DNA from 3 places in the Blautia sp. HCP3S3_C4 genome. Region 2 is predicted to be linked to each of the others. Evidence: riboswitches for the same ligand, from Rfam matches in the RefSeq annotation. Region 2 holds a riboswitch; each other region holds the start of a gene.
What was found. Region 2 has a riboswitch for cobalamin ahead of ACTNC6_RS01140 (cysteine-rich small domain-containing protein). Riboswitches for the same ligand answer to the same signal wherever they lie in the genome.

Region 1: it holds a riboswitch for cobalamin, as region 2 does, so the genes downstream of both, ACTNC6_RS07765 (sirohydrochlorin cobaltochelatase) here and ACTNC6_RS01140 (cysteine-rich small domain-containing protein) in region 2, are expected to answer to the same signal.
Region 3: it holds a riboswitch for cobalamin, as region 2 does, so the genes downstream of both, ACTNC6_RS08085 (ABC transporter substrate-binding protein) here and ACTNC6_RS01140 (cysteine-rich small domain-containing protein) in region 2, are expected to answer to the same signal.

The regions. Positions count from the first base shown of each region.
Region 1 is NZ_JBQHWF010000006.1:146,809-157,247, reverse strand. Features, by position in the region: gene ACTNC6_RS07785 (ABC transporter ATP-binding protein) at 1-405, opposite strand, end outside; gene ACTNC6_RS07780 (FecCD family ABC transporter permease) at 410-1,429, opposite strand; gene ACTNC6_RS07775 (ABC transporter substrate-binding protein) at 1,449-2,597, opposite strand; gene ACTNC6_RS07770 (hypothetical protein) at 2,640-3,596, opposite strand; gene ACTNC6_RS07765 (sirohydrochlorin cobaltochelatase) at 3,781-5,184, opposite strand; cobalamin riboswitch at 5,386-5,561, opposite strand; partial or broken gene hisI (phosphoribosyl-AMP cyclohydrolase) at 5,663-5,983, opposite strand; gene hisB (imidazoleglycerol-phosphate dehydratase HisB) at 6,040-6,630, opposite strand; gene hisD (histidinol dehydrogenase) at 6,648-7,949, opposite strand; gene hisG (ATP phosphoribosyltransferase) at 7,942-8,598, opposite strand; gene hisZ (ATP phosphoribosyltransferase regulatory subunit) at 8,599-9,717, opposite strand; gene ACTNC6_RS07735 (Holliday junction resolvase RecU) at 9,886-10,419, opposite strand; gene lepB (signal peptidase I) at 10,438-10,439, opposite strand, start outside.
Region 2 is NZ_JBQHWF010000001.1:237,733-248,171, forward strand. Features, by position in the region: gene ACTNC6_RS01120 (DnaJ domain-containing protein) at 1-66, shown strand, start outside; gene ACTNC6_RS01125 (diaminopimelate dehydrogenase) at 238-1,224, shown strand; gene ACTNC6_RS01130 (N-acetylmuramoyl-L-alanine amidase family protein) at 1,450-2,928, shown strand; gene ACTNC6_RS01135 (C40 family peptidase) at 3,155-4,570, shown strand; cobalamin riboswitch at 4,750-4,942, shown strand; gene ACTNC6_RS01140 (cysteine-rich small domain-containing protein) at 5,219-5,512, shown strand; gene ACTNC6_RS01145 (phosphatase) at 5,633-6,355, opposite strand; gene ACTNC6_RS01150 (glycyl radical protein) at 6,663-9,188, shown strand; gene ACTNC6_RS01155 (glycyl-radical enzyme activating protein) at 9,204-9,995, shown strand; gene ACTNC6_RS01160 (class II aldolase/adducin family protein) at 10,174-10,439, shown strand, end outside.
Region 3 is NZ_JBQHWF010000007.1:38,371-48,809, forward strand. Features, by position in the region: gene ACTNC6_RS08050 (NYN domain-containing protein) at 1-815, opposite strand, end outside; gene ACTNC6_RS08055 (hypothetical protein) at 1,011-1,235, opposite strand; gene ACTNC6_RS08060 (RNA-guided endonuclease InsQ/TnpB family protein) at 1,413-2,576, opposite strand; partial or broken gene ACTNC6_RS08065 (IS607 family transposase) at 2,539-3,183, opposite strand; gene ACTNC6_RS08070 (CGGC domain-containing protein) at 3,582-3,935, opposite strand; gene ACTNC6_RS08075 (ABC transporter ATP-binding protein) at 4,003-4,758, opposite strand; gene ACTNC6_RS08080 (FecCD family ABC transporter permease) at 4,758-5,843, opposite strand; gene ACTNC6_RS08085 (ABC transporter substrate-binding protein) at 5,858-6,982, opposite strand; cobalamin riboswitch at 7,098-7,374, opposite strand; gene ACTNC6_RS08090 (ABC-2 transporter permease) at 7,453-8,103, opposite strand; gene ACTNC6_RS08095 (ABC transporter ATP-binding protein) at 8,100-8,945, opposite strand; gene ACTNC6_RS08100 (GntR family transcriptional regulator) at 8,949-9,320, opposite strand; gene uraA (uracil permease) at 9,455-10,439, opposite strand, start outside.

The DNA of each region.
Region 1 (10,439 bases), on a different contig from region 2:
GGCATGGACGGTCTCCATAGCTGCTCTGACCTTCTCTTTATCTGAGGCAGAAAGAATTCCCAGAGTACCTGTATAAGGATAACGTCCGGTTGCAACAATATCCTCGCAGGTCATAAGCTCCGGCCGCATGCGTTCCGTGAGAACTACAGCCAGCTTTCTGGATACCTCTTTGTTGGACATGCGGGCCATTTGCTGCTGTTCCAGATAGACAGTACCGCTGATGGTTGCCAGCTGTCTGGTAATGCTTTTGAGGATAGTAGATTTGCCGGCACCGTTAGGACCTATGAGTGTAAGGATTTCCCCTTTGTTCAGCTGGATATTGATCTCCCTGATCAGAGGCTTGCCCTCATAGCCTACAGTAAGCTGGTCTGTATGAAAAAAATAGGATTTATTTGTATTTTCCATAGTCTTATATCCTCTTCTGTCTGTGAATCATAATGTAAATAACCACCGGTGCGCCGAACACTGCGGTTACGGAGCTGATGCTGAGCTCTGTAGGTGCAAATACTGTTCTGGCGATCAGGTCACAGAACAGGCAGAATACTGCACCGCCCATAAAGCATGCAGGGATCACTAACAATGGTTTGGCTGTTTTTAACAGGCTTTTCACAATATGGGGCACTGCGATTCCCACAAAGGAAATAGGGCCTGCAAAAGCTGTGACACAGGCGGACAGCACACTGGATAAAAGGATCAGTCCGATGCGGAAAAGCTTGATATTTACTCCCATATTCTGGGCATAGACTTCCCCCAGCTGATAAGCGCTGATGGGCTTTGACATGAAAAATACGATGATCATGGCCAGGATCACTACTGCCGCCATAACTTTCACATTTCCCCAGGACATACCGGAGAAGCTTCCCAGTGACCAGTTATGGAGATTGACAATATTGGAGTCATCTGCAAAGGTGACCACAAAATCCGTGATGGCAGAACAGATGTATCCGATCATAACACCGCTGATGACCAGCATGGACATATTGTGGACCTTTTTTGCCACCAGCAGGACAAAACTCATGGAGATCATGGAGCCGATAAAGGCTGCAACGATCATGGCTGCGGATCCCATGGAAATGCCTCTGCTAAGGAAAAAGATCATAAGCATTGCCACTACCAGCTTGGCTCCTGAGGAGATTCCCAGTACAAAGGGGCCGGCTATGGGGTTATTGAAAAAGGTCTGCAGGAGAAATCCGGATACGGACAGGGCTCCTCCCAGGATGATGACAGCCAGGATCCTGGGCAGACGGATTTCCCATATAATATTGTAAGCGGTATCTGTTCCCTGATGCCTGAATATGATATTCAGGATCTCTCCCACTGACAGTGGGATGCTGCCGGCATTTACGTTCCATATGAAAAGGATCACCAGCAGCACTGCCAGGATAATAAAGGCAAAGCCGTACCGGGCTGTGCGTTTTCTGTCGTTCATAGGTTTCTTACTCCTGCAATTATTTAAGTTTATGCATATAGTTTAATTCATCCAGTGAATCATCCTCTGTGGTGAGAATGGTGTGAATGTCCTCAATCATGGTTCCCAGCCCTGTGGTTTCCTGGAAAAGGTTTTTGCCGGTACACCATACATTGCCATCTTTCACTGCTTTGAAATCTGCCAGCAGCTCGCTTTTTGCCAGCAGTTCACTGACAGAGGTCAGTTCTCCGTCAATGGTGCTGTTGTAGATAATATAATCTGCATCCTTTGCCTTGGCGTAAAATTCTTCCATCTGCATGTTCATAGTGGACAGGGCATTGTCACTTTCACCGGTATCAGGTACATAGGTGCCTCCGGCCAGATGGATCATCTCAGATACATAGTCATTGCTTTTACGCACATTGACTGCACCTGTGGAATTGATGTAAAAGAAAGCTACGGTTTTGCCGGTATCCTTGTCATCAGAGGACAGAACCTTGTCCAGCTTGTCGGTCTGTTCCTTGAATACCTTCTCTGCCACATCCTCCTTGCCCAGAAGGACTGCATAAAGCTTCATCCATTCTGTTCTGCCCAGAGGATGGGGCTCATAGCTGGAGCGCTCTACCATCACAGGGATGCCGAACTGTTCCAGCTTCTCCTGTACTTCCGGGTTGTGATGAATCATAGTGGACTCAATAGCCAGATCGCAGCCTTCGTTCAGGATCAGTTCGTAATCCGGGGCATTGTATTTGCCTGCGTAGATCATATGGCCGGCTTCCATGGCATCTTTGGCTTCCTGGATATACCAGCCATTTTCCTTGGTGCCTGAAAGACGGATATTGTCGATGCCGTCAATAGCCCGGAAAAGATCCATGGCTGAGGTTGCTACCAGATAAATATTGTCCAGTGGCTGCTGCAGTACTGTTATGTTTTTGTCCAGTCCCTCAGGGGCTTCTTTGCCCTCTGGTACCAGCAGGTACTGTCCCTCATCCACAATGGTGATCAGTGTATATCCGTCGTTATAATAGTCTACACTGAATTCCTGGGCATAGCTGAGCTCCATACTGTGGTCATAGGTCAGACCCGGGAGCTCTGCCGGGGTCTTGTCCTCTGCTGCAGCCTGTACGGTGAAGGTACAGGCACAGAGCAGAGTAATGGCTGTGAATAGGTATAGTAGATATTTTTTCATAATTATTCTGTATTTCTTGCTTTCGTTTATTCTTGATGATTTTTACTTTTCTGCTTTCTTATCTGCTTCCTTTAATGTAGAGGAATCAAAGTTCAGGGTATAGTCGATTTCATGAGGGGTGCTCATGGCTGTGGTATCGGCAGTTACTGCCAGCTCTGTATCGAAAGCACTTACCGGGATCTCGAAGGTGGAATTACCGTCCTTGTTTACAGGCTCGTATTTCTGGTTATCCACTATCATATAGTCATAGTTCGGGCTGCTCCATACGATGGTAGCTGTAGCCTTGTCGCCCTTGATGCTGATGGCTGCAGGAGAATCCACGGTGGCTCTGCCGGAACCGCCTGTGAGAGTTACCTCTGCAGTATAGTCTCCGTCCTCAACACCAAGATCTGCTATTTTCTTACCTGTATACTCTTTTTTGGAATCTTCGGCATCGCTGCTTTCTGCAGAGTCATCCTTTACAGGATCCTTGACGCTGACCTTGTGGTCATACCATTTTCCTTTTTCTCCAAGAATGGCAACGTCAAACTCCTCATCAATGGCAGGTACAGGGATATCGAAGCCGTATACTTCTTCTGTCATTCCGTCACTGTATTTTACAGTATCTGTGGTAGGATCAAGGATTTCGGCTCCGTCTTTGGCAGCATCTTCTGCAGTTCCAGCAAAGAGGTTGACGATCTTTTTGGATACCAGGCTCACATGGATTGTCATTTTGCCGTCTTTTACAGTAAGGGTTCCCTTTTTGTCATTGGCTTCATTTACATGGAACATACTGCTGTCTGTATCAAACTCAGCTGTGTAAACCCCATCCTCCAGAACTGCGGAGTCTGCAGTATCCTTGGCATCACTGTCTTTGGTATCTGCGTCTTTGACATCTGTCTCCTTGCTGTCCGCTGCTTCTGTGGTTTCTTTTGTTTCTGCCAGTACAGGGCTGGTACCGATCAAAGCTGCTGACATGGTCAGAGCAGATAAAAATAATACGAATGAACGTCTTTTCATAATAATGTCTTCCTTTCTGTTACCTGTCTGTTACATAAAATGTCTGGGTAAAATGTATCCGTCCCAGACTTTGCCTCAGACTTAATATCTACATAATACATCTGCCCGGAAACTATTGCAAGTATCCGGGCAGATTCTGTTGCCTGTACCGGTTATCCGTCAGGCCTGATTTTATTTAATTTGATTATTCAGCATCTGCTTCTTCTGTTGCTGTTTCATCTGCTGCTTCATTTTTTGATGCAGTTTCATCATCTGCTGCTTCAGCGTTCTCATCTGCAGCTGCATTATCTGTTGCTCCCAGGGAGTCGATTGCTGCTTTTGTATGAGCTACATACAGATCTTCTACTGCTGCAATTCTTCCAAGTCCTTCGATCTGGTAGTCAACACTGTCGAAATCTCCGGATGCTACAAACTGGCTCTTCCAGGAATCTTCATCATCGCCGGCCATATCGTTGTTTGCATGGTCACCTGCAACAACCATCAGAGGACGAAGGATTACATTCTTGAATCCTGCTTCTTTTACCTTTTCAATTACTTTATCGCATGCGGTATCTTCCGGTTCACCTTCAACAGTACCGATGAAAGCGTTTGTGAATCCAAGATCATCCATCTGTGTCTGCATCTGGTCGTAGGTTACATTTGCTGTATGGGAAGTACCATGTCCCATGAATACAAATGCTGTACCAGCATCTGCGGCTGCCTTCATATCATCGAATCCGGCTACCTTGCAGGCTTCATCTGTAATTGCCTGGGCAACTGCTTTCTTGTCATCGTTGATCACGGTAGCGTCATCGCCAACTTCACCAAGCATTGGCTCTGCGATTGCTACAGATTCAAATTTATCTTTGTATCCATCAATTGCTTCTGTCATTTCATCGTACTCAGCACCATGCATCAGATGAGTAGGCTGCACAACCAGGTTCTTAACACCGTTAGCTACTGCACGGTCCAGTGCCTGCTGCATGTTGTCGATTACTTCGTTATCTCTTGCCTGTACATGGTTGATGATGATCTGTGCTGTAAAAGCTCTTCTTACAGACCAGTCCGGATATGCTGCTGCCAGTGCATCCTCAATACCTTTGACATCTTCTGCACGGCTGTCGTTAAAGGATGTACCAAAGCTTACTACTAAAAGCTCGTTTTCACCGATTTCATCCTGGTTGCGAGGATCATCCTTGGAAGCATCTCCTGTGTCACGTCCGAAGTAGTCAGGATCTGCATTTTCACCTGTTACCAGTTCTTTCTGTGCATCTGTCAGCTTATCCCATGCTTCTTTGGCTGCCTTACAGTCATCATCTGTTGTGTCTGTTCTTTCCTGAACATAGATTTTATCGATCAGTGCGCCAACCTCATCAGCTGCCTTCTGGTCATCGGAAGAAGCATCAGCATCTGCGGAAGCATCATCTGTAGCTTCTGCAGCATCAGCTGCTGTATCATCTGTAGCTTCTGCGTCATCTGTAGCAGCTGCGTCATCGGCGGATTCTTCTGTAGCTGCGTCCTCAGCAAATGCAACTGTGCCGGTAGCTGCTGTCATAGAGCAAGTCATTGATACTGCTAACAATAAGGCTAACATAGATTTTCTTTTCATGGTGTTTATCCTCTTTTAATAATTAAATATTTCCGGACAGATGTATGCAAAGAAAAACAGCCGCATCTCTGCAGCTGTTACTTTTCTCATTATACACGGTTTGTATCGGATTTCGTAAATACCGGACATAACATAAACATCCGGCAGGATACGATAAGAACTATGTAAGTCATGAGAACAAAGGTACTGTAAACCGCAGACCCCAAATTCCACGCTAAGGCAGATCTCCTGACTTCGTTCATCGCTGCTTCTCCCTTCCCGGTAAACCAGTGGTTCTGAAAAACAGCTCCCTTACACAGTGACGGTATCGTTCCGGATTCTCACCGGATTCCCTTTTGCACATCCATTAGGATGTAACCTTAACGTTATAACTCTTGCACATATTCAATTCGGATACTCTTTTTTTACCACAAATTTTACAGATTGTCAAGAATAAGACGAAAATTACCAAAAATCGTTTCGTATTTTTCAGACATTTTCAACCCTGGTACAGTGGTTTGAAAAAGCAGGTTCGGTTTCCGGTGTGGCAGGCAGCTCCTACCTGGTCTACTTTTGCCAGGATGGTGTCGTTGTCGCAGTCCAGGGTAAGGGATTTCACATATTGGAGATGTCCAGAGGTCAGACCCTTGGTCCACAGTTCATTGCGGCTTCTGCTCCAGTAGGTCATTTTTCCTGTCTCCACAGTGGTATTGTAGGCCTCTTCATTCATATAAGCCAGCATTAGTACTTCACCAGTCTCATAGTCCTGTGCGATCACTGGTACCATTCCGTCGCTGTTCAGCTTGAAATCTGCCCAGGTAAAGGCCTTCTCCTCAGATTGTGCAGGATGGATTTTCTTATTCATATGTGCCTCCTTTATGCCAGACTTCCCTTTGTGGAAAGTACGTCTGTGATCCGTGGGTCATAGGAGGTAGCTGCGTCCAGTGCCTTGGCGAAGCTTTTGAACATGGCTTCTGCTACATGATGATTGTTGCCACCGCTTAAGACTTTGATGTGCAGGTTCATGCCGCAGGAATAGGAAACAGCGTAGAAAAACTCCTTCACCATTTCTGTAGACATATCTCCGATCCGGTCAGCGGTAAACTCTGCATCCCAGGCAAAATAGGGTCTGCCGGACAGGTCAATGGCGCAGAGCACCAGGGATTCATCCATAGGAAGGATGCAGCTTCCGTAGCGTTTTATGCCCTTTTTGTCACCGATTGCCTCTTTTAATGCTGTTCCCAGTACAATTCCGGTGTCCTCAATGGTGTGGTGGTCATCTACCTGCAGATCTCCCTTTACTTTTACGTTCAGGTCAAAAAGTCCGTGTCTGGTAAAGCCGTCCAGCATGTGGTCAAAAAATCCTACGCCTGTCTCAATATGAGAACATCCGGTTCCGTCCAGGCTGATCGTTAATTTCATCTGTGTTTCTTTTGTATTTCTCTCTACCGAAGCTTCTCTGGCCATTGTATGTCTCCTTCTGATTAGTTTTCTTCTTCCTCAAAACGTACTGCAATGGAGTTTGCATGTGCAGTCAGCTGTTCAGATGTTGCAAACTGGACAATATCCTTGTGGATGTCCCTCAGTGCAGCTTTGGAATAATAGACAATGCTGGATTTCTTGACAAAGTCATCTACAGAAAGGGCGGAGAAGAATTTGGCAGTTCCGTTGGTGGGAAGTACGTGGTTTGGTCCTGCAAAATAATCTCCCAGAGGTTCAGAGCTGTATTCTCCGATAAAAATAGCTCCTGCATTCTTAACCTTCATCATATCCTCAAAGGGGTTGGCTGTAACAATCTCCATATGCTCCGGTGCAATCTCATTGGCTGCCTCAATAGCCTCATCCATATCCTCTGCGATCAGTATGTAGCCGAAGTTATCCAGGGACTTCTGGATGATCTCTTTTCTGGAGAGAACTTCTACAAAGCCCTTTACCTCCTGGTCAACCTTGTCTGCAAATTCCCGGCTGGTAGTGATCAGGATGGCGCAGGCCAGCTCGTCATGCTCAGCCTGGGAAAGAAGGTCTGCTGCCACATAGCGTGGGTTGGCAGTTTCATCGGCCAATACCAGGATCTCACTTGGACCTGCAATAGAGTCAATGCTTACATAGCCATATACTGCTTTCTTTGCCAAAGCTACGAAAATATTTCCAGGGCCTACAATTTTGTCTACCTTTGGAATGCTTTCTGTACCATAAGCCAGAGCTCCCACTGCCTGGGCTCCGCCTACCTTGTAGATCTCATCTGCTCCGGCCTCTCTTGCTGCTACCAGTGTGGAAGCACATACTTTGCCGTCCTTTCCCGGAGGGGTGGTCATTACAATATGGGGTACTCCTGCAACCTTGGCAGGCACAATATTCATAAGTACAGAGGAAGGATAAACTGCCTTTCCGCCTGGAACATAAACACCTACGCGGTTTAAGGGAGTTACCTTCTGTCCCAGCATGGTTCCGTTTGTGGTACTTGTAAACCAGCTGTTCTGGATCTGTTTTTCATGGTAGGTACGGATATTTACCAGTGCCTTGCGGATCACATCCAGCAGTGCAGGATCAATGGTGTCATAAGCTTCCTTGATCTCTTCTTCTGTAACGCGGATGGTGTCCTTATTGATTTCTACCTTGTCAAACTGCTTTGTATAGGCGAAAAGGGCTTCGTCCCCTTCACTTTTTACCTTTGCCAGAATTTCTGCTACTGCAGATTCAAATTTTCCGTAATTATTAGGGCTTCTTTTCAGCAGATTTCCCAGAATATCTCTGGTAGATTCTTTGGTTAATGTTACTTTACGCATTTTTATTTTCCTCCTGCAGGACTTTACGCAAGTCGTGGATCAGCTTGCGGATTCTCTCATTTTCCATTTTCATGCTTACCTGGTTTACTACCATTCTGGCTGACAGAGGGCATACCTCCTCCAATACCTTCAGACCGTTTTCCCTGAGGGTGCTTCCTGTCTCTACAATGTCTACGATCACTTCGGACAGGCCTACGATAGGTGCCAGCTCAATAGAACCATTTAATTTGATAATGTCTACCGTCTGGTGCTTTTTATTATAGAAGTAATCCTTGGCAATGTTTGGGTATTTGGTTGCCACACGGATCAGCTGGTTATTCTCCAGTACTTCTCTGGCGCTTTCCGGACCGCAGACACACATTCTGCATTTGCCAAAGCCCAGATCCATAACCTCATACAGCTTGCGGCCTTCCTCCAGAAGGGTATCCTTTCCCACAATTCCGATGTCAGCTGCACCGTACTCTACATAGGTAGGTACATCCGGACCCTTAGCCAGGAAAAATTTCATTTTCAGTTCTTCGTTTACAAAGATCAGCTTACGGGTATCCTTGTCCCGGATCTCCTCACAGGTAATTCCGGCTTTTTCAAGTACATCCATTGTTTTATTGGCTAGTCTGCCCTTTGTAAGGGCAAATGTCAGGTATCTCATTTATCTGGCCTCCTTTTTCAAGCGTAATGCCACGCTGTGTCCCTCTGCACGGAGCTTCTGGGCTTTTGCAATGGCTTCGGTCCGGTCTGCCGGTCCATATTGGATCACTTCTGGTTTTTCTTCTTTTTCGGAAATGATCTTCTGGCTGGAAAGAGCCAGAAGCAGGTTGTCTACCTCAATGGCAAAGCCAATGGATGCGGCAGGTTTTCCAAAATGCTTCATCAGCCCGTTGTAACGTCCGCCTTTGATCATAGGTTCTCCGGTTCCATAGGTATAGGCCTGGAAAATAATACCTGTATAATACTGATACTTGCTCAGCATGCCGAAATCAAAGGAAACATATTTTTCGTATCCATAAATTTTTAGGATTTCATAAATCTCACGGAGTCTGGCTACTGCCTCCAGAGCCCTTGCATTGTTGGTCAGCTTTCTGGCTTTTTCCAGAACCTCTGTGGAACCAAACATCTGTGGGATCTCCACAAAAGCTTTTGCTATGCCTTCCTTTAATTTCTGTTCTTCTACAAACTCCTCCACACCAAAGGCATTTTTCTGGGAGATCAGGGAACGGAGACGTTCTTCAGCCTCTGCATTAAGCTCTGCCTCCTTCAGAAGGGATTTGAAATAATCCACCTGTCCCACACTGATCTGAAACTCAGTCAGACCTGCAGCCAACAGGCACTCCACTGTCATTGCCAGAAGCTCTGCATCTGCATCTGCAGATTCGTCACCAATACGCTCCACACCCATCTGGGTGGTTTCCTTTAATCTGCCTCTGTAGCTGGAATTATTAATAAAGGTATTGCCTGTATAGCACAAACTTACCGGCTCCTGGTCCGGTGAAAAGTAAGTGGCACAGGCTCTGGATACGGAAGGGGTAAAGTCCGGTCTCAGCACCAGGGTATTGCCCTCCCTGTCAAAAAATTTATACAGCTCTCTGGATGGAATAGTTCCCACCTCCCGGCTGAAAACTTCAAAATATTCAAAGGTGGGTGTCTCTATATCTTCGTAGCCATACTGATGGAAAACACGGTGGATCCTCTCCTGTACCTTCCTCTTCTGGCTGCATTCGCCATTGTAAATATCCCTTACACCCTCTGGTGTATGAAAAATACGCTCCATTGCGTGATCCTCCTTGTCTTCCATTCTACTTTAGTGTGCTACCATGCTACTACAATGATGCATAAACTAGATAAAATTATACTGGTTTATTCTGAAAATGTCAATCCTGTATTTTGTTATTATTATTGTTACTGTTTATTGTTACTGTGAACGGAGTGAACAGTAACATCAGTCTCTGTGATCCAGATCTTTCTGCAGACCCTCCAGATAGGGAACCAGAAATCCCCCTCTTTTTTCCAGATAATATTCCGGAGATAATTCTTCTCTGCGGAAGCTTTTCCTGCCCCCATCCTCCATCCTCTGCCAGAATACCATCAGATCCCGCAGGGGCAGATAATAGAAAAGATTTTCATGGCTGAAAAAGATAAGAAAAAAAGCCACCCCTCCCTGCTTCTCAAAGCTCTCCATGAACTCTACCTGATGAGAATGGATATTTGCCAGCGGAAAGGTATCCGTACAGCATTCTTTGGCATCAAAGCAGACAGGGATTCCCTGTACTGCTCCGATATAATCCACGGTACTGCGCTGTTCAAAATATGCCAGGGTGATGTGCCTGTTTTCCTTGTCCATGCGGACAGGGGTAATGGGAGTGGGGATTTTCTGAATCAGTGCCAGTCCCTTTTCCCTGTATTGTTCATTTGTACGGTTTACCAGCTCCTCCAGAGTGGAGCCGCGCAAGCCTCTGCTGTTCCAGGTTGCCAATGGTTTTTCCTCGTGATTTT
Region 2 (10,439 bases):
AAGCTTTGTCTGGCAAATCTGGCCTGCAGTCTCTGCTGTCCAGGTGGAGGTGTATTTTGTTGTTGATTTTTGTAACAAATTGGTTACTGTTCACAAACTGCACACGGAATTATAAAACTTCCATTAATGGATTGACAATCAAAATGGAAAATATTACTATAGTAAAGTGATAATGCGCAGCCGTGATGACGAAAAATAGCTGCGATAATAGAAGAAAGGTTACAGGAGGAAATCATAATGAGTATTCGTATTGGTATTTTGGGCTACGGCAATCTTGGCCGTGGTGTAGAGTGCGCAATCAAACATAATCCAGATCTGGAGCTTGTGGCTGTGTTTACACGTCGTGCTCCGGAAACCGTTAAGATTCTTACAGAGACAGCAACAGTATATTCTGTCAGTGATGCTGAAAAAATGAAAGATAAGATAGATGTTCTTATTATCTGCGGTGGAAGTGCAACAGATCTTCCGAAACAGACGCCGGAATATGCAAAGATGTTTAACGTAATTGACAGCTTTGATACACATGCAAGAATTCCGGAACATTTTGAAGCAGTAGATGCGGCAGCAAAAGAAAGCGGTCATATCGGTATTATTTCAGTAGGCTGGGATCCGGGAATGTTTTCACTGAACCGTCTCTACGCAAATGCAATTCTTACAAACGGAAAGGATTACACATTCTGGGGCAAGGGTGTAAGCCAGGGACATTCAGATGCAGTACGCCGTATCAAAGGTGTAAAAGATGCAAAACAGTACACAATTCCTGTTGAAACAGCACTGGAAGCGGTAAGAAACGGAGAGAATCCAGATCTTACAACAAGACAGAAACATACAAGAGAATGCTTCGTAGTTGCAGAGGAAGGTGCAGATCTGGCACAGATCGAGAACGATATTAAGACTATGCCGAATTATTTCTCAGATTACGACACAACTGTACATTTCATTTCTGAAGAAGAGCTGAAGCGTGATCACAGTGGAATCCCCCATGGTGGTTTTGTGATCCGCTCCGGAAAAACAGGATGGAATAATGAGAACAATCATGTGATTGAATACAGCCTGAAACTGGATTCAAATCCGGAGTTTACTTCTTCTGTACTGGTTGCTTATGCGAGGGCAGCATACCGTATGAACAAAGAAGGTCAGACAGGTGCCAAGACAGTATTTGACGTGGCTCCTGCATATTTAAGTTCTGCCGATGGGGCTGAATTGAGAAAACATCTGCTGTAAAATCGAAAAGAGACAGGGCTTTTTTGTTAGCTTTGTCTCTTTTTTGCTGGAAAAACCTGTGGTGATTTAGTGAAAATTTAACATATTTTTACTTCAATGTTGACTGTATGTTGAAGGTGTAATATAATAGGGTCATACAAACGTAACAACATTGTAAAGACTTTACATTTCTGAACATGAAAATGAAACATAATGAAATGTAATAAAAAGAAAAGGAAGGTATGTATGCAAAACGTAAACAAGAAGTTCAGAACCTGGGGGGCGTTTCTGTTCCTGCTGTTTTTTGCTGTATGTGTATCTGTATTTTTTTCAGCTGCGCGGGTTAAGGCCGACACAGAGACTGGATTTGTAACGATTAACGGTAAATCATACTACATAAATAAGGATGGTTCTAAACAGAAAGGCTGGCTGGAGCTGGACGGCAAGAAGTACTATTTTAATGCAAGCACAGGCGTACAGGTAAAGGGCTGGGCCACAGACAGCAAGGGAAGAAAGCGCTATTTCAGCAAAGGCGCCGGAATCATGATGACCGGTTGGCTGACAGACTCCAAGGGACAAAAGAGATACTTCGATGAGTCTACTGGATTTATGCAGACTAAGTGGCTGACACTGAAGGGAAAGAAATATTATTTCTACAGTAAGAGTGGCGTTGCTGCATGTAAAGAGTTTCTGACAGACAGCAAAAAGAACACCAGATATTTTACAAGTGCCTGTTACATGCTGACAGGATGGGCAAAAAATACAAAAGGTGAAGCCAGATTCTTCGAAGAAGATGATGGTATCATGGCAAAGGGCTTCCAGAAGATTGATGGTAAGAACTATTATTTCAGCACAGAAAGCGGTAAGATGGCGACAGGCTGGCAGACCATTAATTATAATAAATATTATTTTGATACTAAGACCGGTGAAATGGCAACAGGCCAGGTTACCATTGACGGTAAGAAATATACTTTTGATTCCAACGGTATTTTGCTGATCACTCCGGAATCAAACGGAAGTAAGACGATTAAGAATTATCTTGCGGGAGCATTGCTTCCGGTAGGAAAAGCCCTTTATGTATGGGGTGGTGGATGGAATGATTCTACCCGTAAGGGACTTAGTCCTACCATGACTGCTTTCTATAACAGTCAGACTGCAGATTATAATTATAATAATTACAGAGACCTGAGTACTGAAAACAGAGCAAAAGGTTTTGACTGTTCCGGTTTTGTTGGCTGGGCTGCATATCAGGTGATGCAGACGAAGTCAGGAGTTGGAAGCGGATATACAGTTGTTTCCGGTGAAGTTGGATCTACCTATAAGGCAAGAGGCTGGGGAAGCATTCTTACACAGTCTGATCTGTCAAAATCCGACTGGACATTCAAACCTGGTGATATTGGTTATAATGAAGGCCATGTATGGATTGTTCTGGGACAGTGCAGTGATAAGAGTCTTGTAATTGTTCATTCTACACCAAATGCAGGTGTACAGATCGCAGGAACTCCTACACCGAATGGAACGTATGGAAGTCAGGCAATTGCACTGGCACAGAAATATATGTCCAGATATCCGGGATATGCAAAATATGGTTCTGCATATCACACATCCAGCGGTAATTACAGCCGTAACGGAAACTATTTCAGATGGAACAGAAATACACTTTCTGATCCGGATGGATATCTGAGCAAGACCGCAGATCAGATTCTGGCAGATCTTTTCAGTTAAGAAATTGAGAGATGCATTCAAATTCAATATGAAATGAAAGAAGCAGCTTGTCCGTTGGGACGGCTGCTTTTTTGCGTAAACATTACTAAATGTTACGGAAATTTAAAATAATTTATAAAAAATCCTTGCATTCATGGAAATGATGTGTTAATATGAATAAGACTTAAAATAAATATTACGAAACTATTACATAAAAAGAAATAAAAGGTTACGAGGACGAGAGACCATGAAGAAAAAAATTGTATGTCTTACATTAGCACTGCTTATGACTGCATCACAGGCCGTAAGCGTAAGCGCTTCCAGAGAAGATGATTTAAGAGAAGAACAGGCGATTACAAGCCAACAGCTTGATGCCACATATTCCCGCATGGATGAACTGGCAAATGCAAAAGCACAGCTTGAGAGTGAAATTTCAGAGTTGGATTCCAATCTTGTTAATGTTATGGTTTCCATCGATACTCTTAAAAATGATATCAGCAATAAAGAGGTTGATATCATCAGAACAAAACAGGATCTTGCAAAAGCGCAGAAAGCCAGAGATAAGCAGTACGAGAGTATGAAGAAGCGTATCCAGTGTCTGTATGAGCAGGGTGGTGATTCTGCATGGTTCCAGATGATGTTGAATTCCGAAGATCTCAGTGATCTTCTTACACGAGCTGAGAATACCCAGCAGATGTATGAACAGGACAGAAAAAATCTGGACAAATATGTGAAGACCATTGATGAAGTAAATAATTTAAAAACACAGTATGAGTCTGATAAGGCAGAGCTGGAAGAGATGAAATCTTCTTATGAAGAGCAGTCTTATACTCTTCAGTACCAGATTGATCAGAAAAAATCTGAGTCTGCTGATTATGAAAATGAAATCGCATATGCACAGCAGCAGGCAACAGAATATGCAAATCTTCTGGCAGAGCAGACAGCAGAGATCCAGCAGTTGGAAGCAGAGCGTATTGCGGCAGAGGAAGAGGCCAGACGTCAGGCAGAGGAAGAAGCTGCAAGACAGGCGGCAGAAGAAGCTGCTGCAGCAGAGGAAGCTGCAAACTCAGAAGATGTAGAGTATGATGAGGATGGAAATCCGGTTGAAAATACAGATGAGGATACAGACGAAGATAACTATGAGGGATCAGACGATGTAGAATATGATGAAGATGGCAATGTCATTGATAATGCACAGTCCGGTGAGGATGTGGAATATGATGAGTATGGCAATGTTATTGATTCTGACAATACAGTATCAAAGGAAGATTATGAAGAAGAACAGTCTTCTGATTCTGACAATTCTTCTTCTGGTTCAGGCTCAGGCTCTTCTGTAGTGGATTATGCTACACAGTTTGTGGGAAATCCATATGTATGGGGAGGAACAAGTCTTACAAGTGGTGCAGACTGTTCTGGATTTGTACAGAGTGTATATGCCAACTTTGGAGTAAGCCTTCCGAGAACTTCTTATGAACAGCAGAATTGTGGAACAGAAGTATCTTACGCAGATGCGCAGCCAGGTGATCTGATCTGTTATGGCGGCCATGTGGCAATTTATATGGGAAATGGACGTATTGTACATGCATCCAACTCTGTAGACGGCATTAAGATCAGCGACAACGCTGCATACAGAACAATTGTATCAGTAAGAAGACTTGTATAATCTGCAAAAGATTATATCCGATAAAAAATAATGAGGAAAGACCGGGTGACGTCCATATGTGTTGTTGCCTGGTTTTTTATTTGAAAAAATTTTTAAAAAGTATATAAAAAAGTTTCTGAAAAACTTTGACAAATAGTTGACATTCTCTAACAGTGATGCTATTATAAGGACAGTATAATTCCATATAGAACATATTAAGTGCTGATACTGTTATTTATACAGTACAGAGAGAGGGAATCAGGTGAGAAACCTGAGCGATCCGGTCACTGTAACAGAGGAGCAAATCTCGCAGATCCATTGTGCCATAGCATGAGAAGGAGAGAGGAGCGATGAGCCTGGAGCCAGGAAACCTGCTTAGTATGGCGAGGTTAAACTTCCGTGTAAAGTGTAACAACCAACTCCGTTGAATCCGCAGCTTCGGAGCGTTGTCTGCTTTTTCGAAGGCAGACATTTTTTATGGAATGCGCCTGTTCTTTATGAATTATACATGATTAAATGGCAGGCGATACTACTTCGGAAATATTCGTTCCCTCCGCGCACTCATGAACGGATTAATCTTCTACCCCGGAGTAGCATCGCTCCCTCTTTATTATGGAGAAAATCATAGATTGATCTGTTGTCTGCCTATTTGGAAGAAGGGAATAAGATATGGAAAAACCATATTGGGAAGATAAAGAGTATTCTTTTTTCAGTCATAAAAAATGTGAGTTTTTTCCCTGCCATAAGGGAGCAGATCCTGAGGATTTTAACTGTTTGTTTTGTTATTGCCCTTTATATGCACTGGGGGATCAATGCGGTGGGAATTTTCGATATACAGACAGTGGGCTGAAGGACTGTACCAACTGTCAGCTTCCTCATAAGAGAAAGAACTATGGATATGTGACCGGGAAATATCAGGAACTGGCTGAGCTGATGAAGAAAATGCGTGCAGATCAGCAGTAAGGCTGGCTGACCGGTGAAAATAAAAAAGATCATCAATGGATATTTATATGAGAAATATCTGTTGATGATCTTTTTTTGTATACCTGCATAAGAAATGGTATGAACACATATTGGAAACAACTAACGGGTTTGAAGAAATACCTTCAGTCTGGGAATCTGATTGTTCAGAATCAATGATTCGGGAAAGCCGGTTTGGTGAACGAACTCTGCTGCATAGGTAAAATCTCCTACATGCTCTTTTCCATGGCTGTCGCTGGATAAAACAATGGGAAGCTGATATTTAAGGCAGCAACGAAGGATTTCTGCGTTATTTGCCCTGGTGTCACCGCGGTATCCGCCGGGAGTCAGTGAGACTTCGTTGATTTCAAAAATTACATTTTCTCTGCTGGCTGTATAAGCCAGTGCATCGTAATCCACCGGAAAAGCCGGGTTATCACAATGGCCCAGAACCTTTACGGCAGGATACTTCATTGCATTCTGGTATGCAAGAGTATTCTCTTTGACAGTTCCGGATCTGTAGTTCTGGCCATGCATACTTATGATAGCGTAGTCCAGATTAGACAACAGCTCATCACTTAGATCTACATGTCCCTGAATGTCCAGAATATTGAGTTCTACGCCATAAAGTACTTCTACACCAAAACGCTTTCTGGGGCAGAATGGCAACCCGCGGAAATAAGAAGATGTGCCGGAAGCAAGAGTACCGGGACCGTGATCAGTGATGCCCAGAAGCTTCATGCCTTTGCGTCCGGCTTCTTTTGCCATATCGGAAATTGTGCAGGAAGTACCGTGTCCGCTTGCAATGGAATGTGTATGGATATCTGCAAGATACGTAAGGATCATCCCCTTTTAAATAAAATTAATGACTGTTTTGCAGAGATATTCTGAAAAAATATATATAACAATTATGACAGAAAGAAGAAAGGTTGTCAATTGGGGTTCGGAATAAAAACAACTAAATTTTACAAACAATTCAAACAAAAAACAACATAGAAACAGTTTGAAATATGTTGTTTTTTGTTGACCTTATGAGGCGAATGAGGTATAATGGTTTTACATGAGTACATGAAAAAAAGTGAAAGAAATTTGTCTGAGCGCCGGGAATGGCAATGCGAAGATAAAAACTCCTCTTTCATGAGAAAGGAGAAACATGGAAAAATTTCAAACATCAGATATTCCCAAATCTCCGAGAATCCAGAAGCTGGTAGATGCTCTTTATGAGCATATGCCGGTGATTGAATCTTCCAGAGCGAAGCTTCTGACGGAATCTTATAAGGAGACGGAAGGCGAACCGATCATTACCCGTAGGGCCAAAGCATTTGCACATATTCTGCATCATATTCCGATTATCATCCGCGATAATGAATTGATTGTAGGAAGCAGTACCATTGCTCCCAGAGGATGTCAGACCTTCCCGGAATTTTCCTATGAATGGCTGGAGGCTGAATTGGACACAGTTGCTACCAGAACAGCTGACCCATTTGATATTGCAGAGCAGACTAAAGCTGATCTGCTGGAAGCAGATAAATACTGGAAGGGAAGAACAACCAGTGAACTTGCTACTTCCTATATGGCACCGGAAGCCATTAAGGCTATCGAACATAATATCTTTACACCTGGAAATTATTTCTATAATGGCGTAGGACATGTTACTGTAAAATACTGGGAGGTACTGGAAATCGGTTTCGAGGGTATTATGGAGAAAACCCGGGAAGAACTGAAAAAATGCAATGTAGGTGATGGTGATTATGCCCGCAAATCTCATTTTCTGGAAGCTGTACTGATCAGCTGCCAGGCAGTGATTGATTATGCACATCGCTATGCACAGCTTGCAGAGCAAATGGCGTCACAGTGTACAGATCCTGTCAGAAAACAGGAACTGCTTCAGATTGCTGCAAACTGCAGCAGAGTACCGGGAAAGGGTGCAGACAGCTTTTATGAAGCCTGCCAGTCATTCTGGTTTATACAGCAACTGTTACAAATGGAATCCAGTGGCCACTCTATTTCTCCAGGACGTTTTGATCAGTATATGTATCCATATTATAAGAAGGATGTGGAGAGAGGTGCTCTCACCAGAGAGTACGCACAGGAACTGATGGACTGTATCTGGGTGAAACTGAATGATCTGAATAAATGCCGTGATGCGGCATCAGCAGAGGGATTTGCAGGTTACAGCCTTTTCCAGAACCTGATCGCAGGTGGTCAGAACAGTGAAGGGGAAGATGTGACAAATGATCTTTCTATTATGTGCATTCAGGCTTCCATGCATGTAAGACTGCCTCAGCCTTCCCTTTCTGTAAGAGTGTGGAACGGTTCCCCTCATGAATTCCTGATCAAGGCTGCAGAGCTTACCAGAACAGGAATCGGACTGCCGGCATATTACAATGATGAGGTGATCATTCCGGCATTGCAGAACAGAGGACTTTCCCTGGCAGATGCCCGTGACTATAACATTATCGGATGTGTGGAACCGCAGAAAGCAGGTAAGACAGAAGGCTGGCATGATGCTGCATTCTTCAATATGTGCCGTCCGCTGGAGCTTGTTTTCTCCAATGGTATGGACAAGGGTGAGATGGTGGGTATTCCTACCGGCGATGTGACTCAGATGAACACCTTTGAGGAATTCTTTGATGCTTACAAGAAACAGATGGAATATTGTATTTCACTTCTTGTAAATGCGGATAATGCCATTGATGTGGCACATGCGGAGAGATGTCCGCTACCATTCCTTTCCTGTATGGTGGATGACTGCCTGAAAAAAGGCAAATCCGTTCAGGAAGGCGGTGCAGTTTATAATTTCACAGGACCACAGGGCTTTGGTGTCGCAAATATGGCAGATGGTCTTTTTGCAGTACGCCAGCTGGTTTATGATGAAAAGAAGATTTCCATGAAAGAGCTGAAAGAAGCACTGATATGGAACTACGATAAAGGATTGGATGCCCAGTCTGCCGGAGATATTGGAACAGAGATCCTGAAGGCTATGAAGGCGGCAGGACGGAATGTGGATGCATCTACAGCGGCTGCAGTGCTTAACAGTCTGATCGGCATGAAGCCGGAACCGGATAAGCTTTCCAGATTCAAAGAAATCCACGACATGATCGATGAGGTTCCGAAATTCGGAAATGACATTCCGGAGGTTGACTATTTTGCCAGAGAGGTTGCCTATACATATACCAAGCCTCTTCAGAATTATAAGAATCCAAGGGGCGGACAGTTCCAGGCAGGACTTTATCCGGTATCTGCAAATGTTCCGCTGGGCGGACAGACAGGAGCTACTCCTGACGGCAGATATGCACATACTCCTGTGGCAGATGGAGTTTCTCCGTCAGCAGGCAAGGATGTAAAGGGACCGACAGCAGCAGCATCTTCTGTTGCAAGACTGGATCATTTTATTGTATCCAATGGAACCTTGTTTAATCAGAAATTCCATCCGTCTGCTCTTTCAGGACGGGAGGGACTTGAGAAATTTGTGGCACTGATCCGTTCCTACTTTGACCAGAAGGGCATGCACATGCAGTTTAATGTAGTTGACAGACAAACTCTGCTGGATGCACAGGAACATCCTGAGAAGTATAAACATCTGGTCGTACGTGTGGCTGGCTACAGTGCACTGTTTACAACACTTTCCAGATCTCTGCAGGATGATATTATCCGCCGTACAGAGCAGGGATTTTAACAGAGAGGGGAAAACATGGACTGTTTGGATACAAAGGGCAGGGTGTTTGATGTCCAGCGATATTCTATCCATGACGGACCTGGAATAAGAACTATTGTTTTTCTGAAGGGCTGTGTGCTCAGATGCAAATGGTGCTGTAACCCGGAATCCCAGGAATACAGAATTCAGAATATGAAGGTTCTGGGAGAAAATAAGGTGATTGGTTATGACGCTACAGTCAGAGAGATGATCGAAGAGGTGGAAAGGGACAGGCCTTATTACTATCGTTCGGGGGGCGGTATGACGCTTTCGGGAGGCGAGTGCCTGTGCCAGCCTGATTTTGCCAGGGATCTGCTCCGTGCAGCAAAGGAACGGGGAATCACTACAGCAATTGAGAGTATGGCCTGCGCACCCTGGGAGACCATAGAAGCGATCCTTCCTTATCTGGATACCTATCTGATGGATATTAAGCACACAAACCATGAAAAACATAAAGCCTTTACCGGGAAATCCAATGAATTGATGATGGAGAATGCCAGAAAGGTTGCTGTTTCAGGTAAGACTCACCTGGTGATCCGGGTGCCGGTAATTCCTACTTTTAATGATACGGTAGAGGAGATTCAGGGGATTGCCAGATTTGCGTCAACTCTTCCCGGAGTGGATAAGATACATCTTCTGCCTTACCACAGATTAGGACAGGATAAATATGAAGGCCTTGGAAGACCCTATCTCATGGGAGATATCGAACCTCCGACAAAAGAGCATATGGAAACCCTTAAAAAAGCGGTACATGCTGTCTGCGCACTTGACTGCCAGATCGGAGGATAAAAATAAATATTATATGTGGAATCCAGAATCCACATAAATATAAAACAAACAAAAACAACACAGAAAAGATGTGAAAAACAACACAAAACAACGCTGTTCTCTTGACTTTTTATGCGGATTATGTTATGATCAGTGAAGAAACGTCAAAGAACCAAATGCCTTAAGGAGGAAAATGAGCATGGTAAACGAATTTGAAATCAAAAAACAGATCTGTGACATCGGAAGAAGAATCTACAACCGCAACATGGTGGCAGCTAACGACGGAAATATCTCCGTAAAATTAAATGACAATGAATTCCTTTGCACACCAACAGGTGTTTCCAAAGGCTTCATGACACCAGAGTTTATCTGTAAAGTTGATGCCCAGGGTAATGTGATCCAGGCTAATCCGGGATTCAAACCATCATCCGAGATCAAGATGCATATGAGAGTATATGAGAAGAG
Region 3 (10,439 bases), on a different contig from region 2:
TTCTCTGTATCTGTAAGAAGTTCCTTCACCTTCAATGTTCCACCTGTGATTTTCATATAGCTTAAACGATTGCCCTGATCGTCTCTGGCAATCTTGAATACTTTTGCCCCGAACTCAGACGGATATGTCGGTGTCTCGCAGTATTTTTCCAAACCATGGAGGAATTCTTCTACACCTGTCATTTTCAGCGCAGAGCCAAAGAAACATGGGAAAAGTTTTCGCTCTTTGATTACTTTTTGGATATCTGATGTTGATATTTTCTCTGTTTCCAGGTATTTTTCAAGCAGTTCCTCATCGCAGACAGAAACATCTTCCAGAAACTGAGAATGCAGAGCTGATTTTTCCCAGGTGAAATCAACGCAATTATCACTTAATCGCTTCTTTAATTCTGCCAGAAGTTTCTCTTTATCTGTTCCATCCTGGTCCATTTTATTGATAAACAGGAACGTCGGAATCTGGTATCTTGCCAGAAGTCTCCATAACGTCATGGTATGCCCCTGCACACCATCCGCTCCATTGATTACAAGGATGGCATAATCCAGAACCTGAAGTGTTCTCTCCATTTCCGCTGAGAAATCCACATGTCCCGGCGTATCCAGCAGAGTTATCCCCCTGTTTCCCAGTTCAAACTCCGCCTGCTTGGAAAAAATCGTAATTCCTCGTTCCCGTTCCAGGTTATAGGTGTCCAGATACGCATCCTTATGATCCACCCGCCCCAGCTTACGGATTTTTCCCGTTAAATATAAAATTCCCTCCGACAACGTAGTCTTACCTGCATCTACGTGGGCAAGGATACCAATAACAAGTTTCTCCATAGTATATTTAAAAACTCCTTTTTCTTTATAAAATCAGTAGTTATTCTTTTATCGCTTCATCTGTTAAAATCCTTTATCAATTAATTATTTTAACATACTGATATAGATAAATCCAATAGGGTTGTGTTTTTATGTGTTCATTTAGTCCAAAAGAGTCCACATTTACAGTTAATGTGGACTCCGCTTCCATTATTTTTAATATGTGGTTTTCATATTCTTTTTTTCATTCAGCCACTTATATACAGTCTTTTCTTCTACTTTTACTCCCTGAGTAATCTGCTGCACGGATAATCCCATTTCAGCCAATGAAATTGCTGTTTCTTTTTTAGTTTTCATTACTCCTTCTGCCATACCAGCTTCATACTCAGCTTTCCTGAGTTTTCTTTTTTCCTCTTCCTCGTTATATTCAAATATACTCATAGCGACTACCGTTACTGAAAACTTATAAAAAAGTTATAAACTTCTATGTTTCATTCCTACTTCAACGAGTATGCTTTTGATGATATAAATATCTATCTACTCACAAGTTCTTGTACTCTCCATAGGCGTAAATTCCGGACTAACGTATCCGTACATATTTGCATTAACGTTTCAGTGTCAACCTGCAAATTTTTCTCCATAAGTCTTGAGATTTATAGATGCCTGGAAATCTCTGTCAATCATATTCCCACACGCACATCTATAAACTCTGTCAGATAACTTCAGATCTTTTTTGATGTTTCCACAACAGCTGCAAAGCTTTGATGATGGATAAAACCGATCAGCCACAATAAGCTGGATCCCTTTATCGCTGCACTTATATTCAAGCTGTTTTCTAAACCGGAAAAACCCCTGTGCCTGAACTGCTTTGGATAAATGTCTGTTTTTCATCATTCCGCTGACATTCAGATCTTCAATACATATAAATCTTGGTTTTCGATCTACGATCTCCGATATGGTCTGATTTAAATAATTTTTACGGATATTTGTTAATCTGTGATTTCGTTTTAATAAAAGTTTTTCCTTTTTGATTACATTATTTGTTTTACAGTAACTTTCTCCTTTTTTATTTTTCTCGTAAGAACGAGAGATACTACGCTGTAATCTGCGTTTCTGTTTTTCTAATTTCTTTATTTTCTGACTCTTATTGATGTTCTTATACTTAGTTCCATCAGAACAGATCGCCAGATCTTTGATTCCCAAGTCTATGCCGACTCCGTCATCATTAAGTGTTTCCCTGCAGTCAGGAAATTCTACACATACGCTGATCCACCAGTTCAATCCGTCAAAGGATATTCGCGGATTCATATATTTAGCATCTGTCGGAATCCTTCCATGTTCTGCAAGTCTTACCCAATTCATTTTTTGCTTATTTGCCTTCCTGCTGGAGGAAAAGCCTTCAAATTTAACGTGGGTATTACTGAATCGTATCTTAACGTTGTCCTGATAGAACTTCGGCATTGATCTCTTTTTTGACTTGAATCTTGGAAATTTCTGCAAACCTTTGAAAAAATTCTTATAAGCAGTACAGGCATCTTTGATCGCCTGTTTGGTTACATTATTTGAAATACTCAGTAACCATGCATATTCATCAGAATGTCTAAGCTTTGTAAATTCTTTTCTGAGTTCTGCATCTGAAATGAATTTTTCACCTTTTTCATAGTTTTCTATTTCCCTGGCCAAAGCCCAGTTATAAGCAAATCTTGAAGCACCTGCGTACTGAAACATCTTAGTTTTCTGTACATTATTTGGTATCAACATTACTTTTATGGCTTTTACCATCTGTTTCCTCCTGTATCAGTTCACGGATAAGTTTCTTAGCTTTATCCGCTCGTTTTCCTTGTAATTTACAACTGAATACTGTGATTATCTGAACCAGATCCTCAACAAGTTCCTGCTGTTCGGATTTTTCAGTATTATCAATAATCTCAATCTCACAATTATAAAGTGAAGCGATATATTCTATCAGCTCAAAACCAAATCGTAATAGCCGATCTTTATATAAAACAACAACCTTTTCAACCTGATTTTGAGATATTCGCCTGATCAATTCCTGAAGTCCTTTTTTCTTATAATTAATCCCGGAACCGATATCACTTATTACCTCAAATGGCTGTCCTTTTGCCAAAAGATATGTCTTAACATTATCAATCTGTCTTTCCATATCATCTTTCTGTTTATGGCTTGAAACGCGACAATATCCAATTGTAATGCGGTTTTTAGGCTTTACATTTATTACCTGGTTGAGTTACTCATCAGAATAATATCTATAGCCACTTACTGTAGTATGATGCGGATGAAGTTTTCCATTGGCATCCCCATTTCGTAATGTCTGGGCAGATACGCCTATAATTTTTGAAAATTCATGTATAGAATAATATTTACTCAAAGTATCAACTCCTTTCAATAATATTCCACCCTAATATCTTATAAAACTCAACATGTTCTTATATAATTTTATAATTTATATTTAGTTGCTAATAACCCTTCAATCGGTTTCTTTTCACAGTAATTTTTTTGTTCTTTCTTTTTGCCATTGGCAATACCTCCTGTTTTCCGCAGGAGTCAAAGAACATTTTGTGCTATTCTTATCACTTCTCAGCTCCTGCTTTTCATAATTAACTGGAATTAAAAGCATGGATTTCTGAATTGAGATTAGAATAATCAGACGGCAAAAATGCCTTGAAATATAAGAGAAATATGCTTTATACTTATGTTAGCATTACTTACTCTTATTTTCAAGGCATTTTATATTCTTTTTATTTTATAAATTGTATAGAAACTTTTTTATTCTTTATGTGTTCCTCTGATCACTTTGATTCCACGTTCTTCTATCATATTGCAGATCTGTGTCATCCTTGGACATTCATGCTTTCCATCCGGAAGACGACAGACACCTACGTGGATGGCACTGATCTTTTCGCTGACCAGTCTGTCTATCTTTTCCAGGATTCCTTTGTCTTCTATGGGGTCTGTCGGGTTGGCGTCTTTGCATCCATTGCAGGTCATCATTGCTGCCAGACAGGTATCTTCCGGATAATCCTGAAAGAAATCAGTTCTGTTCTGAAATGCTGCCAGGCATCCGACTCTGGCGCATACATTATTAGAATGAATACACGTTAAAATTCCTATCTTATTCATCTTTTTCCTCCATATACAACAGGCCAGAGTCAAAATTTTTTCTGACTCTGGCCTGTCAATTCTCATATTATAAAAATAAAATATGCATCTTCCCGCGGCTGTCATTTACCACTTCCGAATCTACCTGGTAAATCCTTTTGATCAGCTCCTGAGTGAGTACTTCCTGTGGAGTTCCATATCCTTCCAGCACACCATCTTTCAATACATAAATCTTATCACAGTATGCCGCCGCAATATTCAGGTCATGGATAGCTGATATTACAGTTACGTTAAGTTTCTTTACCAGTTCCATCAGCATGATCTGATGTGTGATATCCAGATGGTTAGTCGGCTCATCAAGGATCAGTGCAGGTGTCTGCTGTGCAAGTGCTCTTGCCAGAATAACCCTCTGCTGCTCTCCACCTGACAGCGTAGAAAATGTGCGATCCGCAAATGCATCCATCTGTACCGTTTTCAGTGCTTCTTCAACAATCCGGTAATCTTTTGCATTATCCCGTTCCAATGCTTTCTTATGAGGTGCACGTCCCATCAACACGACTTCCCGTACGGTAAAATCAAAGTTGTAGTAATTGTGCTGTGCCACAACTGCCATTTTTCTGGCGGAGCTTTTTACGCTCATGGAATGGAGTTCTTCGCCGTCCAAATAAACGGCACCTGCATCTGGCTTCAGGATACGGTAGATGCATTTTAATAATGTAGATTTTCCGCTTCCGTTTGGTCCGATGATCCCTACCAGTTCCTTATCCTTTGACTCTATGGAAATTCCCTTCAGTATCTGTCTGGCGTGAAATCCAACCTGAATATCTTCTGTAGTGATTTTCATTACTTACTACCTCCAAATCCATAGGATTTCCGCACAAGCAGATAAATAAAGCATGGAGCACCGATAATGGATACCAGCACACCGATCGGCATCTCAGAATTCTTCAGGATCACACGACATGCCACATCACACCAGATCAGGAATGATGCACCAAGCAGTGCACTTAATGGCAGTAATCTTCTGTGGTCTGTTCCAAACAGGATTCTGATCACATGAGGGATCACAAGTCCTACAAAGCCGATCACACCCGCACAATATACTGCAAACCCAATCATTACAGAAGCAACGATCAGATAAAAAGTTCTCAGCCTGTGCAAATCAGTTCCCAGTGTGATCGATACATCATCTCCTAACAGCATCAGATTCAGATTACGATATTGCGTCCAGAAAATAATTACACAGATCAATGTAACAGGAAGCATTACACCTACTCTGCTCCAGCTTGCGCCTGCAAGGCTTCCCATCGTCCACTTCATTACTTCTGTTGCTGCATTTTTGTCATTGGTGATATAGATAACAAAATTGGAAAAAGCAGAACATACCGCACTGACAGCCATTCCGGCAAGGATCAGTTTGGCAGAAGTAGCTTTTCCGCCCATGTTTGCAATGGCAATTACTGCAAAAGAAGTGACCATTGCACCAATAAATGCAGTAACACCAACTGAGTTTCCACCGAGAAATCCACCAACTCCAAGCATGATCGCCAGTGTTGCACCAAAGGATGCACCGGATGAAATACCAAGTACATACGGATCTGCCAGTGGGTTCTGGACAATCGCCTGCATAACTACGCCACAGACGGAAAGAGCCATTCCAACTGCCAGAGCCAGCAGGACTCTGGGCAGCCGGATCAGCCACACAACATCGTGAACTGCGCCTTCTGCATAGGCGGACAGGCTTTTGATATGAAACAATTTATATGCAATGACACTGTAAACATCTTTCAGTAACAGATCTGCATTTCCAAAAGTGATTGCTGCAAGAATGGAAAAAATCAAAAATGCCGCAAGCCCGATAAGAACTGCCACATACATGGATGTCCTGAGCACACTGCCTTTTTTTGTCTGTGAAACCTGTTCTTTCACTGTTATGTCCTCAATCAGTCAAAATTCACATCCGGATATAATCCTTTTGCGAAAGTTTCAATACCATCCTGTGTACGTGTTGCACTTGCGTACATTTCACTGAGCATGATCGGATAAACACGACCGTTCTTTACAGCGTCAAGGCTCTGAAGTGCTTCGTCATCCTTGATAACGGCAAGCTGGCTTTCTTTTACAGTTTCCGGATCATCACCTGCATATGGCATGTATACAACAAAAATCACATCAGGGTTTGCTGCAATGATATCTTCTTTTCCTGCTGTAGAAGCATCCGGGTTTGCCAGAGTCGCACCCAGTTGTGTTACCATATCTCCACCAAGGCTCTTTGCACCATAGTTTGTGATATCTTCTCCAAGAGGTTCCAGAACCATTACGCTTGGTTTCTCTTCTACATCTGCTGTTGCTGTAAGAGTTTTATCGATCACTGCCTTTGCATCATCTACGATTGCCTGTGCTTTGTCCTGTACATCAAAAATCTTTCCAAGATTTAAGATGTCTGTAAATTCATTTTCCAGAGTTCTGTCTCCGTCAGGGCGTGTGTTTGTGTTGTAATAAGTGTTGCAGCCTTTGTCAATCCAGTCTGTTACATTTCCGAGATTTTTATCAGAAAACAGGGAGCTCCAGGATAAGATCATGTCTGGCTCCAACATCGTTACAGTCTCAAGGGATGGGGTAAATTCATCAAGATAATTTGTTTTTGAAAATGCATCTTTAAGTTCATCCGGAACTTCATTGTCAAGACCTGCAGTAGCTACCAGACGGTCTTCCAGGCCAAGTGCAAGCATGGTTTCAATGCTTCCCTGATATACAGCAAGAACTTTCTCCGGTGCCTTTTCATAGGTTGTTTCGATTTCATTTCCATCATAATCATAGGTTGTGATGGTCAGAGGATATTCTGTCTTTGTACCTTCTGCGTCTGCTGTCTTATCTGCATCTGCTGAATCCTGTGCGTCTGCATCTTCCTGTGTATCAGAGTCTGCATCTGCTGCCGGCTGATTGTCCTCTTTGATTGTCTCAGAGTCTGCTCTCTCTGCTGCAAAAGCTGCCGGAGCTGCGGAAACTGCCATAGCTGCTGCCATCATAATTGCCATGATTCTTGTGGATAAATACCTGTTTTTCATTTGACTTCCTCTCTTTTCGTATATGTTATTTACCTGTTCGTGTAACCGAAAAGATGAGACTTCAGAAAAAGTAAAATAGAAGTGATAAGAATAACGGATACTTTTTACGGAAGCTCCTTCTTTACGCTGTCAGGCAGGTTTCCTGACTCACAGATCACAGAAAGTTCCCATAAAATAAAAACTGATACAACATCCATGCTTCAGCAGTTCATGAATATTGTATCAGAAATATTTCCAGATACTCTCTGACAGCCGGATTCCGCCTTCTCACATATTTATGCAATGACATATTACAATCCCGCTTTTTTTCTGTATACAGTGGCCGCAACCGTTCAGGCATTTCACCTGATTCCCTCTCACATTATCATACACAAAATCTGCGTATGATAATGTTCACTTAACAGCTATTCAATTACGCTGATATAATTTTAGCACACTGCTTTTATAATTACAACCATATTCGAGACACATCAGAATTCTTTCTTCTCCATAAGCCGGACACCAATCCAAAAAGATCCCATATATACAATTACTGTAAATAATACAACTCCGGCCAATACCATTCCCCATTTCAGTCCATTCAGCCATGCACCGACTGCGTCTGCTGAAAGTCCCATTGTTTTTATCAGAATATAAACTACGGCAATTATAATAGCCCACATGACCATTGCAATATAACGTCCTTTTTCTGCTCCAAAATGTATTACAAGCGGGAGCGATACTGACAACATAAGAAGCGCCAGTGGAATGTATATCAGAGTGTCAATAATTTTCTCACTCAGGCACCCCTGAAGCTCTGCCACACCTTTACAGATCACTCCCGTTATTGCTTCAATTCCCCACGCTGCAGCCGTAAGCCCTGCTCCCAGCAGATATTTCTCCGCCACATACTGTTTTCTGGTAACCGGCAAGGTCATAAGAAATGCAAGACCATTATCAAACTCATCATAACTTATAGTCGTAATGGCAAAAATTGCTGTGGCAATCATAAAATATCCTATAGCAAAACTGACGCTCCCGCTTCCTGCCAGATTCAGGATGACTCCCATTACAATAACCAGGATAAAAGACTGTTTCTGCTGTTTCATCAGTTCTATATCCTTTACAAATAATCCCTTCATACCTGTTCCTCCATCATCACTACCAGATCATCAATCTTTCCATTCTCAATTACAACATCCGGATAATTTTCCATATAAAATTGTTTCTGGTTTGTCAGACACCTGTATCCATAAGCTTCTTTCCGAATCTTAATAAGGTATTGCTGATCCAGTTTTTCGTACTCTTCTTCTGAAACTTTAAGAACTGCATAATCTGACAGCAGTACATCTGTATCCTCATGAAGGATAATTTTTCCGGCATGGATCATATAAAAATCGTCACAAAGACTCTCCAGATCTGATGAAATATGTGAACTGATCAGAATAGAACTGCTTTCATTTTCTTCCATATATTCTCTCAGCATGTTCAGCACCTCATCCCTGGCGATCACATCCAGACCAACTGTGGGCTCATCCAGAATCAGCAGTTCTGCCTTATGGCTTAATGCTGCCAGTACTTTAAACTTTGCTTTCATACCAGTGGAAAATTCTTTGATTTTCTTGTCTGTGGGCAGATTGAATCTTCTGCACTGCTGCAGGAATTTCTCTCTGTCAAAATCCGGATATATGCTTTTCATAATATTTGCCACGCCCGCTGCTGTCAGATACATACTGAAGCCTGAATCTGCAAAAACAACTGCCAGTTTCTGCTTATCCTCCGGCTTAAGCTCTTCTGCCTTTTTCCCAAAGACCTCTATCTCTCCGCCATCCGGATGAATCAAGCCGAGCAAAGCTTTAAATGTGGTGGATTTCCCGGAACCATTTCTTCCAATAAGTCCTGTAATCATCCCAGGCTGTACTTCCATAGAACAGTCCAGCGAAAAACCTCTGTAATGTTTCTGCAAATGACTGATTTTCAACATGTCTTAGTCCTCCATGATCATTTCAAAAAGATTTCTGATTTCCTCATCGTTCAGTCCACATCTTCTGCCCTTCATGATTGCCTGCTCCAGATCATGTTCTACTTCTTTGAGCTGTTCTTCCCTCATCAGGTTTTTATTTGTGGCTGCAACGTAGGTTCCTTTTCCATGAACAGTGACGGTAAATCCTTCTTCTTCCAGATTGTCGTAGGCTTTCTTCACAGTCAGGGCACTGATCTTCAGTTCCTTTGACAAACTGCGTACTGAAGGTAATACAGTGTCCGGCTGTAACTCTCCTCTGATAATCGCAGACTTAATCTGGTCTATGATCTGTTCATAAATAGGTACCATGGATGAATTATTGATTATTATATGCATATGTTTCTCCTCCATCTGTAAACAGTATATAACAGTGCATAACTGTTGTCAACTGTTTTATACTGTTATACACAAAAACCTCCGGACATTCCTGCCCGAAGGTTTTCGTTCATTTATATATCAGTTATCCAATATCACTGATCATTTGTCAGATGTAGCTTGTCCAGAATATAGAACACCAGGCTCAGTGCCATACCTACAACACATGCCAGTACCATGCCTGTCAGTTTTACATTTCCCAGATTCAGGGAGATTCCGGAAAGACCTACGATAAATACAACAGAGGTCAGTGTCAGGTTTCTGGATTTACCGTAATCTACCTTATTATCTACCAGCATACGAAGTCCTGATGTACCGATCATACCATAGAGTAGGAAAGAAATTCCTCCGATTACAGGACCGGGAATGGTATTGATCAGTGCTGCCAGTTTTCCAAGGAAGGAACAGCAGATAGAGAGAACAGCCGCACCTCCGATTACCTGCACACTGTAAACCTTTGTCATGGCCATAACACCAATATTCTCACCATAAGTAGTTGTGGGTACAGAACCCATACATGCAGACAGAGTTGTAGAAAAGAAGTCTGCAAAAAGAGAACGATGTAAGCCTGGTTCTTTCAGCAGATCTTTCCCTACAATCTTGCTGGTTACGATCTGATGTCCGATATGCTCGGATGTTACCAGAAGAAGTGCCGGGAAGATTGTCAAAATCGCTTCCAGATTAAATTTCGGATGCTGGAAATTAGGCAGCGCAAAGAATGTAGCCTCTTTTACTGCTGTAAAATCCAGGATTCCGCAGAGAACTGCTGCCACATATCCTGCAATGATTGCGATCAGGATTGGGATCACTGATAAGAATCCTCTAAACAGAATCTGTCCAAACACTGCAACTCCCAGTGTTACCAGAAATACGATCACATTTTTCATATCTATCTTATCGTCAAGAAGTCCTGCTGTACTTGCAGCACTTCCGGCAAGCTCCAGACCGATCAGTGCAACTACCGGTCCCATTGCAGCTGTGGGAAGCACAATATCAATCCATTTGGTTCCACATTTTCCAATGATCAGCGCCAGGATCATACCAGCAATGCCAAGAACTACAAATCCACCCAGTGCATAC